Regions from separate parts of the Clostridium saccharoperbutylacetonicum N1-4(HMT) genome, predicted to be linked through region 2. Evidence: riboswitches for the same ligand, from Rfam matches in the RefSeq annotation. Region 2 holds a riboswitch; each other region holds the start of a gene.
The links. Region 2 has a riboswitch for S-adenosylmethionine ahead of metK (methionine adenosyltransferase). Riboswitches for the same ligand answer to the same signal wherever they lie in the genome.
Positions count from the first base shown of each region.

Region 1: another riboswitch for S-adenosylmethionine. It lies ahead of CSPA_RS01455 (trans-sulfuration enzyme family protein); the one in region 2 lies ahead of metK (methionine adenosyltransferase).
Region 3: another riboswitch for S-adenosylmethionine. It lies ahead of CSPA_RS07870 (vitamin B12 dependent-methionine synthase activation domain-containing protein); the one in region 2 lies ahead of metK (methionine adenosyltransferase).
Region 4: another riboswitch for S-adenosylmethionine. It lies ahead of CSPA_RS24780 (methionine ABC transporter ATP-binding protein); the one in region 2 lies ahead of metK (methionine adenosyltransferase).

Region 1 covers NC_020291.1:301,501-304,677, forward strand. Annotated here, with positions in the region: gene CSPA_RS01450 (acid phosphatase) at 1-1,221, shown strand, start outside; SAM riboswitch class I at 1,314-1,427, shown strand; gene CSPA_RS01455 (trans-sulfuration enzyme family protein) at 1,581-2,738, shown strand; gene CSPA_RS01460 (trans-sulfuration enzyme family protein) at 2,857-3,177, shown strand, end outside.
Region 2 covers NC_020291.1:700,006-703,182, forward strand. Annotated here, with positions in the region: gene CSPA_RS03105 (hypothetical protein) at 1-119, shown strand, start outside; tRNA gene CSPA_RS03110 (tRNA-Tyr) at 281-365, shown strand; tRNA gene CSPA_RS03115 (tRNA-Val) at 372-447, shown strand; tRNA gene CSPA_RS03120 (tRNA-Thr) at 576-650, shown strand; tRNA gene CSPA_RS03125 (tRNA-Tyr) at 698-782, shown strand; tRNA gene CSPA_RS03130 (tRNA-Val) at 789-864, shown strand; tRNA gene CSPA_RS03135 (tRNA-Thr) at 986-1,060, shown strand; tRNA gene CSPA_RS03140 (tRNA-Tyr) at 1,108-1,192, shown strand; SAM riboswitch class I at 1,323-1,422, shown strand; gene metK (methionine adenosyltransferase) at 1,537-2,712, shown strand; gene recD2 (SF1B family DNA helicase RecD2) at 2,950-3,177, shown strand, end outside.
Region 3 covers NC_020291.1:1,767,519-1,770,695, forward strand. Annotated here, with positions in the region: gene CSPA_RS07860 (M56 family metallopeptidase) at 1-50, shown strand, start outside; gene CSPA_RS07865 (MraY family glycosyltransferase) at 211-1,161, shown strand; SAM riboswitch class I at 1,215-1,322, shown strand; gene CSPA_RS07870 (vitamin B12 dependent-methionine synthase activation domain-containing protein) at 1,773-2,456, shown strand; gene CSPA_RS07875 (homocysteine S-methyltransferase family protein) at 2,446-3,177, shown strand, end outside.
Region 4 covers NC_020291.1:5,631,904-5,635,080, forward strand. Annotated here, with positions in the region: gene CSPA_RS24775 (methionine ABC transporter permease) at 1-570, opposite strand, end outside; gene CSPA_RS24780 (methionine ABC transporter ATP-binding protein) at 570-1,541, opposite strand; SAM riboswitch class I at 1,679-1,795, opposite strand; gene CSPA_RS24785 (bifunctional metallophosphatase/5'-nucleotidase) at 2,027-3,177, opposite strand, start outside.

The sequences.
Region 1 (3,177 bases), 400 kb from region 2:
GAAGATTATATTAAAAGATTAACTTATGGATTTGGACAAACTGGAGACACAACTATACCAATGAAAGTGCCAAAAGGAGCAGAAGTGCTATTAGAAACTCGTCTTCCATATCTTGATGTTAATCAAAGGCGCGATGTTTTATATACAACTGGTTTAGAATCTGGCTATCCATTATTAGACGATGCTGAAGGTTGGGGAAGGCTTAACCTCTTTGCAGCGGCAGATGGTTATGGAGCCTTTAATAGCAATATTACAGTGAACATGGAAGCATCAAAGGGTGGATTTAATGCTTCAGATAGATGGCGTAATGATATTTCAGGAAGTGGAACCTTAATAAAGCAAGGAACAGGAACTTTAAAATTAGGTGGAGATAATACTTATAGTGGTGGAACAGACATTCAAGGTGGTACTATTGAAGCAGATTCAGCTACAGCTTTTGGAGTAGGAAGTGTTTCAAATGAAAGTGGTACAGTTGTTGAAAATGTAGATGGATTAGTGAATATAAAAAATGACTATAATCAATCACAAAACAGTACACTTGAACTTTCTATTGGAAGCAAAGATGATGTGTTGGAGGTTGATGGTAATGCAACCTTCAATGGAAAGTTGAAGTTGGATTTTAGTAATAGTTATATACCTACAAGTGGTATGACTATAATAAAATTTAATAGTAATAACACAAATAGTAGATTTTCATCAATTGAAACAACTGGTTTACCAAGTAATTATGTAGTAAATCTTGTTTATGATAATAACTCTGTCAGATTATTAATAGGAACATCAGATTCTTCTTCAGGGTCACATCATAATTCACCAAGTAACCATACGAACGCAACTAACGATAATGTAAGCACTAACTCAGATAAAACTGCAACTGATAATGGTGTGACTAATAAAATTGCTACTGAAGGTAACACTGGATGGCAGCAAAAAAATGGACTTTGGTATAATTTGTCAAAAGAAGGAACAATAAATACTGGATGGCTTAAAGACACGGATGGCAAATGGTATTATTTAGATAAATCAGGAATGATGAAGACAGGCTGGGTTCAAAGTGGTGATGGAAACTGGTATTATTTAGATAAAACGGGGGCCATGCAGACAGGTTGGGTTAAGGATACGGATGGGAATTGGTATTATTTAAACCAATCAGGAACTATGGAGCATGATAAGTATATTGATGGATATTATGTTGGTTCTAATGGAGCGTGGGCAGAATAAATACACAAAATCGATAAATTTACTAATATTTATTGACATAAAATTTTTATTATGTATAATTAATAATAACAAATATATATTTGGATAAGTTAATCTTATTAAGAGTGGTGGAGGGACTGGCCCTTTGAAGCCCGGCAACCTGAAAGATTTATATAAATTTTTCGTTGGTGCTAAATCCTGCAAGATAATATCTTGAAAAATGAGAGGCATTAAGACTTAATGGAACTTATGGTTTATATAGTCACTTCTTGTTTTAGGAGTGGCTTTTTTTTATAACCTTCATCTATAAGATGAATTTATTCTTTAGCAGTAACAATAAATAAGTTTTAAGCAATATATAAATTTGAGGAGGCAAAAAAATGACAGTAAAAAAATCTTTTGAAACAATTGCAGTTAGTGGCATATCAGGTGGGGATGAAACTACAGGGGCAATAAGTTTTCCTATTTATCAAGCGGCTACCTTTAAGCATCATGGCTTAAATAATAGCACAGGTTATGACTATTCAAGAGCACAAAACCCAACAAGAGAAGAAGCAGAAAAAACCTTAGCAGTTTTAGAAGGTGGAAAATCAGCCATTGGTTTTTCATCAGGAGTGGCAGCAATAACAGCCTGTATACACTTATTTAAAACAGGGGATCATATACTTTTATCTGATGATTTATATGGAGGGACATATAGGTTATTTGATGAAACTTTTAAAGATTTTGGGTTAGAAGTAACCTTTGTTGATACAACAAGTACAAAAAATATATTGGAAGCAATAAAGGAAAACACAAAAGGTATTCTTATAGAAACTCCTTCGAATCCTATGATGAAGGTAACAGATATAAGAGCTACAGCAGAAATAGCTAAAAATAACAACTTACTACTTATTGTAGATAATACATTTTTAACACCATATTATCAAAAGCCATTAGAATTAGGTGCTGATATAGTAGTACATAGTGGAACAAAATTCTTAGGTGGACATCATGATTTACTAGCAGGTTTTATTGTTGCAAATGATGATAAAATATTGGAAAGATTGAGAAGAATTCATATGTCGACGGGAGCTACGTTATCACCTTTTGATGCCTGGCTTATTTTAAGAGGCTTAAAGACATTACACATAAGATTAGATAGATCACAGGAGAATTCAATAAAGATAGCTAAATTCTTAGAAAGTAGTCCTAATGTAGAAAAAGTTTATTATGTAGGGCTAGAAGCTTTTGAGGGATATGAATTGAATAAGCAGCAAGCAACAGGCTTTGGAGCAACACTTTCCTTCAGAGTTAAGGATAAAGAATTAATACCTAAAATTTTAGAGAGTGTTAAAGTAATAAGGTTTGCAGAAAGCTTAGGTGGGGTTGAAACTTTAATAACTTATCCATTCACGCAAACTCATTCAGAAATACCAGAAGAAATTAAGCAAAAATTAGGTGTTGATGAATATTTACTTAGACTGTCTGTTGGAATAGAAAATATAGATGACCTAATAAATGACTTAGACAAAGCGATTAATTCAATTAAGAGTTAGGAGTTATGAGTTTAAGGAGGAAAAGGCTGTGGCTTTTCTTGTAATATATTTTAAGAATTTGCAAAGCAAATTCAACATTAACAGTTAACTGTAAACTAAAAAGATTGGGGTGTAAATTATGAATTTTGGAACTAAATTAATACATGCAAGTGGAGATATTGATCCTACAACAGGATCTGTAAGTACTCCTATATATCAAACATCTACTTTTCATCAATTTGATATAGAGAATTTTGGAAAGTATGATTATGCTAGATCAGGAAATCCAACTAGAGATGTTGTAGAAAAACTAATAGCAGAACTTGAAGGTGGGGAATGTGGTTTTGCTTTTGCATCTGGGATGGCAGCAATTTGTTCTGTGCTCTCAATATTCTCAGCAGGAGATCATATTATAATTTGCGGAGATGTATACGGTGGAACATATAGGGCAACAACAAAA
Region 2 (3,177 bases):
ATATATTTAAACTTTTAAAAAAGAGATTATTGATAGAAGATTATAAAAAGATAGAAGAGATAAGTTCTAAGTATATAGATATTGATAATATAAATAAAATAATTAAAAAGAAAAAATAATTTAGATTAGTATATTAAAATGAAGTATATTGCAGAAATATGGAGTAAGTTGGGCTTAATTTCTGCAAATGCATGATTATAAGAGTTGAAATAAATACAATTTGCAGATATACTAGTCATTGTTGATTGATTGTCAAGCAACTGCTGTGAAAACAGAATAAGGAGGAATTCCCGAGTGGCCAAAGGGGGCAGACTGTAAATCTGTTACGTTTCGTTTCGATGGTTCGAATCCATCTTCCTCCACCAATAAATGGGCGCATAGCTCAGCTGGGAGAGCACCTGCCTTACAAGCAGGGGGTCACAGGTTCGAGCCCTGTTGTGCCCACCATTTAAAAGATAATAGCTGTTAAATCAATTGTTATTTTAAACCACAAATTGTTAGCTTTTAATTGAAAAGCTTAACTGTTAACTATAGAGTCAACTGTGAACTGTAATTATTAACTGTAAACTGAATATGCTGGCATGGCTCAACGGTAGAGCAGCTGACTTGTAATCAGCAGGTTGTAGGTTCGATTCCTATTGCCAGCTCCAATAATATAATTATAGTAAAATTGAGTTGTATTATTAAAATTAAATATGGAGGAATTCCCGAGTGGCCAAAGGGGGCAGACTGTAAATCTGTTACGTTTCGTTTCGATGGTTCGAATCCATCTTCCTCCACCAATAAATGGGCGCATAGCTCAGCTGGGAGAGCACCTGCCTTACAAGCAGGGGGTCACAGGTTCGAGCCCTGTTGTGCCCACCATTTAAAAGATAATAGCTGTTAAATCAATTGTTATTTTAAACCACAAATTGTTAGCTTTTAATTGAAAAGCTTAACTGTTAACCATAGACTCAACTGTGAACTGTAATTGTTAACTGAATACGCTGGCATGGCTCAACGGTAGAGCAGCTGACTTGTAATCAGCAGGTTGTAGGTTCGATTCCTATTGCCAGCTCCAATAATATAATTATAGTAAAATTGAGTTGTATTATTAAAATTAAATATGGAGGAATTCCCGAGTGGCCAAAGGGGGCAGACTGTAAATCTGTTACGTTACGTTTCGATGGTTCGAATCCATCTTCCTCCACCAAAAGAATAAACTACTATGTTTATTCTTTTTTTATATAAAATTTCTCTATTCTCTATATATAGAATTTATCTACGAATATTGACTAATAATTTCTTTTATGGTAGTATAATATATGAAAATTAAATAGAAACTCTTATCAAGAGAGGTGGAGGGAAAGGGCCCGATGAAACCCGGCAACCTGTATTATATAAGGTGCCAATTCCTGTAGGATGATTTCTACAAGATAAGAATAAGTGATTGTTGAAATCATGCTCTTCTTATCGAAGAGCTTTTTTTTATATTTAAGTTTGTGCACACTTAAATACTAGTCTAATATTAAAAAATAAAATTAAGGAGAGAGTTAAATGAGAAGATTATTTACTTCAGAATCAGTTACAGAAGGACATCCAGATAAAATGTGTGATCAAATATCAGACGCTATCTTGGATTCTATATTAGAAAAAGATCCAAATGCTAGAGTTGCTTGTGAAACATGTACAACTACTGGTATGGTTATGGTAATGGGAGAAATAACAACAAATTGTTATGTTGATATCCCAAAAGTTGTTAGAGAAACAGTAAGAGGAATAGGGTATGATAGAGCCAAATTTGGTTTTGACTGTGATACTTGTTCAGTACTTACATCAATAGATGAACAATCAGCTGATATTGCAATGGGTGTAGACGAAGCTTTTGAATCTAAGAAAGGTGAAAAGGATGAAGTTGAAGCTGTTGGAGCTGGAGACCAAGGAATGATGTTTGGTTTTGCAACTAATGAAACAGAAGACTATATGCCTCTTCCAATATATATGGCTCATAAGCTATCAAGAAGACTTACAGAAGTAAGAAAAGATAAAACATTAGAATATTTAAGACCAGATGGTAAGACCCAAGTTACAGTTGAATATGAAGATAATCAACCAAAGAGAATTGATACTATTGTTATATCAACTCAACATGATGAAAAGATTTCTTTAGAACAAATTCAAGAAGATCTTAAGAAATATGTTATTGATGCAGTTGTTCCAGCTGAATTATTAGATTCTGAGACTAGATATTTCATTAATCCAACAGGAAGATTTGTTGTTGGTGGACCACAAGGTGATTCTGGATTGACTGGAAGAAAAATAATAGTAGACACATATGGTGGATATGGAAGACATGGTGGTGGTGCTTTCTCAGGAAAAGATCCAACAAAGGTAGATAGATCAGCTGCTTATGCTGCAAGATGGGTAGCAAAAAATTTAGTAGCAGCAGGTGTTGCTGACAAATTAGAAATTCAAGTGGCATATGCTATTGGTGTTGCTAAACCAGTTTCAATAGAAGTAGAAACTTTTGGAACAGGAAAAGTAAGCGAAGAAAAAATTGTTGAAATAGTAGAAAAAGTATTTGATTTAAGACCAGGAGCTATAATCAGAGATCTTGACTTAAGAAGACCTATTTATAAGCAAACAGCTGCTTATGGTCACTTTGGAAGAAATGATCTTAACTTACCTTGGGAACAATTAAACAAAGTAGATGAAATAAAGAAATATCTTTAATAAATATAGTAAGAAGGCTATCTCTGAGTGCTAGAGGTAGCCTTTTTTACTTTTTGATATGGTTGACTAAAAATTAATCATGAATAATTAATTATTCACTTAAAGTAGGAAAGTATATTATTGATTGAAATATTGATATTTATGGTATAATTAAGAAATGCAAATAAGGTTTTAAACTAAGTTATTGTCTGTTATTAGTGTTTTGAATAATACAAATTAAAGATTTGGAGAGATTTTATGGAAGTTCTAAAAGGTTTTGTTGAAAGTATAGTTTTTAAAAGTGAAGATACTGGATATGTGGTGTGTAAAATTAGAAGTGATAATAATCTAATTAGCGCAGTAGGAACAGTTCCTTTTTTAAAAGAAGGCCAAAATGTGAAGTTAACAGGATATTATACTGTACATAAACAGTTTGGAAATCAATTTAATATTCAAGATTACGAAGAACTTCTTCCAACCTCTTTA
Region 3 (3,177 bases), 1.1 Mb from region 2:
GAGGAGCAACTCCTTGGTACTATGTTTTAAAACAAGTTAGTGAAAGTTAAATAATAAATTATTAATTTTTATAAGTATAACCTTAATAATTTTGTAATTGATATAAGATACCTTTAATAGTATAATCAAATGGGAAGTAAGCCAAGATGGAATAATTGGATATTGGTGGATATAATTTACTTTCATAGACTTAACTAAGGAGTAGAAAAGATGAATTATATATTAGCAATGGTAGTAGCCCTTTTAGGTGCAATGATTACCATGCCTTTTCTTATGAGATTAGCTAAAAAGATACATTTTACAGATAAACCAAATAAAAGAAAGCAACATAAAGCACCAACACCATTATGTGGTGGAATAGCTTTATATATTGGTTTTTTCATATCATATTTTGCATTTTATCAAGATGATTTTGAAAAACAAAAAACAGTATTTATTGCAGCCACAATGATATTAATAATAGGGCTTGTAGATGATTGGTATAAAACTAAAGGAAAGGAATTTCCTATATTTCCTAGATTGGTTATTCAATTGATAGCAGCTGTTTTAGTGTTTAACTCTAAGATTGCTTTTTCAGGCTTTACTAATCCTTTTACAGGACATTATATAGAACTTAATTCCACTGTACAATTTATACTTACAATAACTTGGATATTTGGAGTTACTACTGTAATCAATTGGTCAGATGGAATGGATGGATTAGCAGGAGGATTGTCTTTAATATCAGCAATGACATTCTTGGTTGCTGCAATAATATTGAAGCAAAGTGAATCAGCAATGATATCTGTAATTTTAGTAGGAACTATTTTAGGTTTCTTATATTATAATAAATTCCCAGCACGGGTGTTTATGGGCGATTCTGGAGCTAATTTTTTAGGATTTATTTTAAGCATTACAGCTTTAGATGGAGCTTTTAAACAAACTACTATTATGAGTTTGTTTATACCAATATTAGCTTTAGCAGTGCCTATCTTTGATAATCTGTTTGTTATCTTTAAAAGATTTTCAGAAGGTAAACCTGTATATCAAGCTGATAGAAGTCAAATACATTTTAGATTGGCAGAAAAAGGTTTTACTACTGTTCAAGTTGTAAATTACATAATGTTAATAAGTTTAGCTTTTAGTATAGCATCATTACTTTTATTATGGATTAAGAAATAAATATATAATTTCTTTACAAATATGATTTAATAATATATAATGGCTAATTATAAGACTTATCAAGAGTGGTGGAGGGACTGGCCCGAAGAAACCCAGCAACCGATATATTTGAAAATATATAAGGTGCTAAATCCTGCAGCGTAAGAGCTGATAGATAAGGTGTTTTGAAGATTTAAAGTCTAAAGGAAATACCTTTAGGCTTTTTTGTTCTTTAAAAATAATTGACAATTGAGCATTGACGATTGAAATTAGAAACTCTCAGTTATAGATATCCAAAGCAAGAATTAGATATATGCGGAACTTACCGAAATTAAACACATATTTATTACAGCGGACTTATGAAATTATCACTGGATGGGTTCTAAGTGGAAGGTTGCACCCATTTCTGCATGTTCCTAAAGTAAATTTATGACAAGCAGAAAATGGAACAACCTTCCACTAATAACCATCACAGCTTAATTTCATATGCCGCTTGCACAAATATGTATCTAATTTCTAGTGTAGTGTTACGATTATAATTTCTCAATGGTGTATGTATATTCCATTTATAAGTTTGATTATTAATTTGGATATCTATAATAAAAATTAAATCGGTAGAGGTTGGATAAAATATGAATGTATTTGAACTTGCAATAAGCAGGAAAGAAGTTCTTAGATATCTTGGATACAAAGGGCAAGCTCTAGATGAAAACCTAGAGAGAATTATTGATGAAGCTAGAGAAGAAGGGAAAAAGGTAATTATCCCAAGAGTTATATATGAATATAAAGATATAATAACTGTTGAAGCTGGTGTGGAAGTAATAGGCACAAATTTAATTCTTAAAGGAAAAGATATAAAAGAGCATTTAAAAAAATCAAAGAAATGTGTATTATTAGCTGTGACTTTAGGTAATGAAGTGGAAAAGAAAACTAGGCTATATGAAAAAACTGATTTAACAAAAGCACTTATACTTGATGCTTGTGCTACTACAGCAGTAGAAGAAGTCTGTGATGCTGTAGAAAATGTTGTTAAAGAAAAGGCAGCAGCAAATGGCTGTAGTATTACTTTTAGATATAGTCCTGGGTATGGAGATCTGCCATTAGATGTTCAAAATAGCTTTCTAAGAGCATTAGATGCGCAAAAGAAAATTGGACTTACAGTATCTGAAAATAATTTATTATTTCCCAGGAAATCTGTAACAGCAATAATTGGTATAGTTGAAGGTGAAATAGAAAAGAAAAAAAGGACTTGTAAGGAATGTAATAATTACGAAAATTGCAATTTTAGAAGAGAGGGTGAATCCTGTGGGGCTTAAGGAAATTATAAAGGATAACATTTTAATATTTGATGGAGCAATGGGAACTATGCTTCAAAGGAAGGGGTTAAAGCTTGGCGAAAATCCAGAGGTTCTAAATATAAAAGAACCACATATTATAGAAGAAATTCATAAAGAATATATAGATAGTGGAGCTAATGTAATAACTACTAATACTTTTGGAGCTAACGAATTAAAGTTAAAGCTTTGCAATTTAGAAGTAGAAGAAGCTGTAGATGCAGCTGTTAAAATTGCAAAAAGAGCAAAAGGTAATAGTAATACTTATATTGCTTTAGATATTGGCCCAATAGGTGAGCTTTTAGAACCTATGGGAACTTTAAGCTTTGACAAGGCTTATGAAATTTTTAAACGTCAAATTGTTCAAGGTGTTAAATCAGGTGCAGATATAATTTTAATTGAAACTATGACTGATTTATATGAACTTAAAGCAGCAATATTAGCAGCTAAAGAAAATTCAAAGCTGCCTGTATTTTGTACAATGACCTTTGAAGAAAATTTAAGAACTTTTACTGGCTGTTCTCCAGAGGCTATGGTACTTGTTTTAGAAGGACTTGGAGTTGATGCTCTTGGAGTTAACTGTTCCTTAGGACCAAAACAATTAAAGCCTGTTATTGAAGAAATATGCAGTTTGGCGCATATTCCAGTAATGGTACAGCCTAATGCAGGGCTTCCAACGCTAGATTTAAATGGTGAAACAAAG
Region 4 (3,177 bases), 1.6 Mb from region 2:
AATACATGTTACTACCATATAATCTGTTTGGAATCTTTGATATCCATAGCTTATAGCTACTTGACCAAGTCCTCCACCACCAATTGTTCCTGCCATTGCAGAATACCCAACAATACTTATTATTGTAAGAGTAATTCCTGAGGCTATTGAAGGAATTGCTTCCTTAAGCATAACCTTAAAAATAATTTGAGTATTTGATGCTCCAAAAGACTTAGCTGCCTCAATTATTCCTTTATCAACTTCTCTAAGAGCTGATTCAATAATTCTTGCTACAAAAGGAGCTGCTGCAATTGTAAGTGGAACAATAGCTGCTTCTGTACCTATTGATTTACCAGCAATAAACCTAGTTAAAGGTATAATAGCTACCATGAGTATAATAACTGGGAAACTTCTTAATATGTTAATTATTAAATCTAAAACTGAATAAACAATTTTGTTAGGTTTTAATCCATCTTTTGCAGTAACCGTCAATATTATTGCAGGTATAAACCCTAAGATTAATGAACCAAGAGTTGATGCAAAAACCATTTCTAACGTCTCAATCAAAGCTTTTCCTATTACATCACTCATTATTCAATCACCTCCAATAGAATATCTTTATTTTTAAGGTATTCCATAACCTTATCTTTATCTTTTTCATTTATATTTATTACAAGCCCACCTAATACTTCACTTCTAAATTTTTCAAGTTTGCCCCAAACAATTGAAAAATCTATTTCCAATTCCCGTGCCATCTTTGTAATTAGTGCATTTTCTGAAGAATCACTTGGGAAAAATAATTTAATGTTAACTCCTTCGTTTGGCAATATTTCTTCATCTTCATCATCCTCACCCAAGAATTTCTTCAATGATTTTCCTGGTTTTAAGAATAAATCTTCTGCTCTTCCTTCAGCTTTTATTTTACCGCCATCTAATAATGCAACTTTTTCACAAATTTCCTTTATAACTTCCATTTGGTGAGTAACTACTACTATAGTTATTCCCAATTCTTTATTTATTTTAGAAAGTAATGCTAAAATGTCTTTTGTGATTTTCGGATCTAAAGCTGAAGTTGCTTCATCACAAAGTAATATTTTTGGATCTAGTGCTAATGCTCTTGCTATTGCTACTCTTTGCTTTTGCCCACCACTAAGCTCTGATGGTTTACTATCTTTTTTATCTTTTAAGCCAACTAAATCTAGTAATCTCGATACCTTGTCCATAATTTCATTCTTACTGTATCCCCAGACTTCCAGAGGAAGCGCAACATTATCAAATACATTTTTTCTTTGCATAAGATTGAAATTTTGAAAGATCATACCTAAATCTTTTCTAAACTCTCTAAGACTTTTACCTTCTAATGAAGAAACTTCTTTCCCCATTACATTTACTGATCCTCCATCATAAGATTCAAGTCCATTTATACATCTAAGCAAAGTTGATTTTCCTGCACCACTATGCCCTATTATTCCATATATTTCGCCTTCTTTAATATCTAATGTTACATCTTTTATAACTTGTGTTTGTCCATAATTTTTAACTACGTTTTTAATTTCTATCAAAACACATTTTCCTCCTTTGACTTTGTTTTGTTAGTATCCGGATAACTAAGGTATTTAAATCAACAAATATTTAAATACCTCAAAACAAAAGCGCCAGAGAATAAATCTCCAGCGCATAAACATCACTTAAATTTATCCTCTCATCTATCAGCTAAATTGCTGCTGGAATTAGCACCATATAAATATTGATTATAAACCAATATTTCGGTTGCCGGGTTTCAAAGGGCCAGTCCCTCCACCACTCTTGATAAGATATCAGATTATTTTATTTAGTTACTTATCTGATTATATAAGTATTCTTTCTTTTTGTCAACTTCTAAATAATAACCTTCAAATCATTTTAATCCATAGTATATTAATCGGATTAGTATTATTATAAACAATTTTCATTTCTATTGCAATATCTTATTAATATTTTTAAGTAATTAACAACAATAAAAGTGTCAGAAAAATCATTCTAACACTTTTATTTTAATAATAATATTTTAAGCTGCTTTTTGAATAAGATTACTTACTGCTCCAGATAAATTAACCATTCTTGGAACATCTTTATTAGTTATTGTATTGTTACCATTTCTGTTCTTATTATATTTACACCAATCAATTAGTGCATCTCTAACTACAACATGAGTATCATTTTTAACATCTAATCCACCATACTTTGTGAATGCAGTAAAGGAATCTCCACCTTGCGCTACGAAATCTGGAACTGCTACAGTTAACATCTCATTATCTTTAATTGTTCTTCCATTTTCTCTTGTAATATCTTTCACTCTTTGACCTGTTGGAAGTTTTGAATCATAAGTAAAATTAATACCAGATACTTGCAATCCCTTGCTATTATCTGCTACAGCCTGCTCTAAAACTTCTTTTATTTGAGCCTTTGTCATTTTTAATTTATAAAGTGTATTATCAAAAGGCATAAATTGCCACATTGTTCCTACTGTTATATTTCCTTGAGGTATGTCAATTCTAAGACCTCCATTATTTTGAAAGCCTACATCAGCTCTAACTGCATCTTTTGTAACATCAGATGCCCAATTTCCTAAAACTGATGACCCATATGGAGTATTGTTTAATTTTCTTGTTAATTCTTTATCTGTATTGTATCCAATAACTTCACTTGTAATTGGATCTATTAGTTTATTAGCATCATTTACAATTTTATCAACATTAATATCTGTTTGTTTTACAACAGCTTTATATCCTTTTTCATTATCTAAAGCTACGTAACTTGTATCAAGCTTTGGTGCTTCAAATGCAATTTTTTTATCACTAGTTATATTAAATTTAGCATCAATATATCCTTTACCATTAGATGCTCCAATATATACTGGAATTTTAGTAGTTGTAGCTATCGCTGCAGTTTTTGTATGACTATGTCCACCAAATACTGCATCTACATTTTGAAGCTTATTAGCCAAGTCAAATACTGGTCCTGTTGCATTATCCCCTTTATCTCCTTCATGAACTAATGCAATTGTTACATCTGCTAATTTATCTTTTTTAATTTGTGCTGCAACTGAATTAATTTCATTTGCAAGATCTTTGAATTCATAATCTTTTACATATTTAGGTGATACACTTGTTTCTGTTTCAAGTGTTATTCCTCCAATAATTGCTATTTTAACCCCAT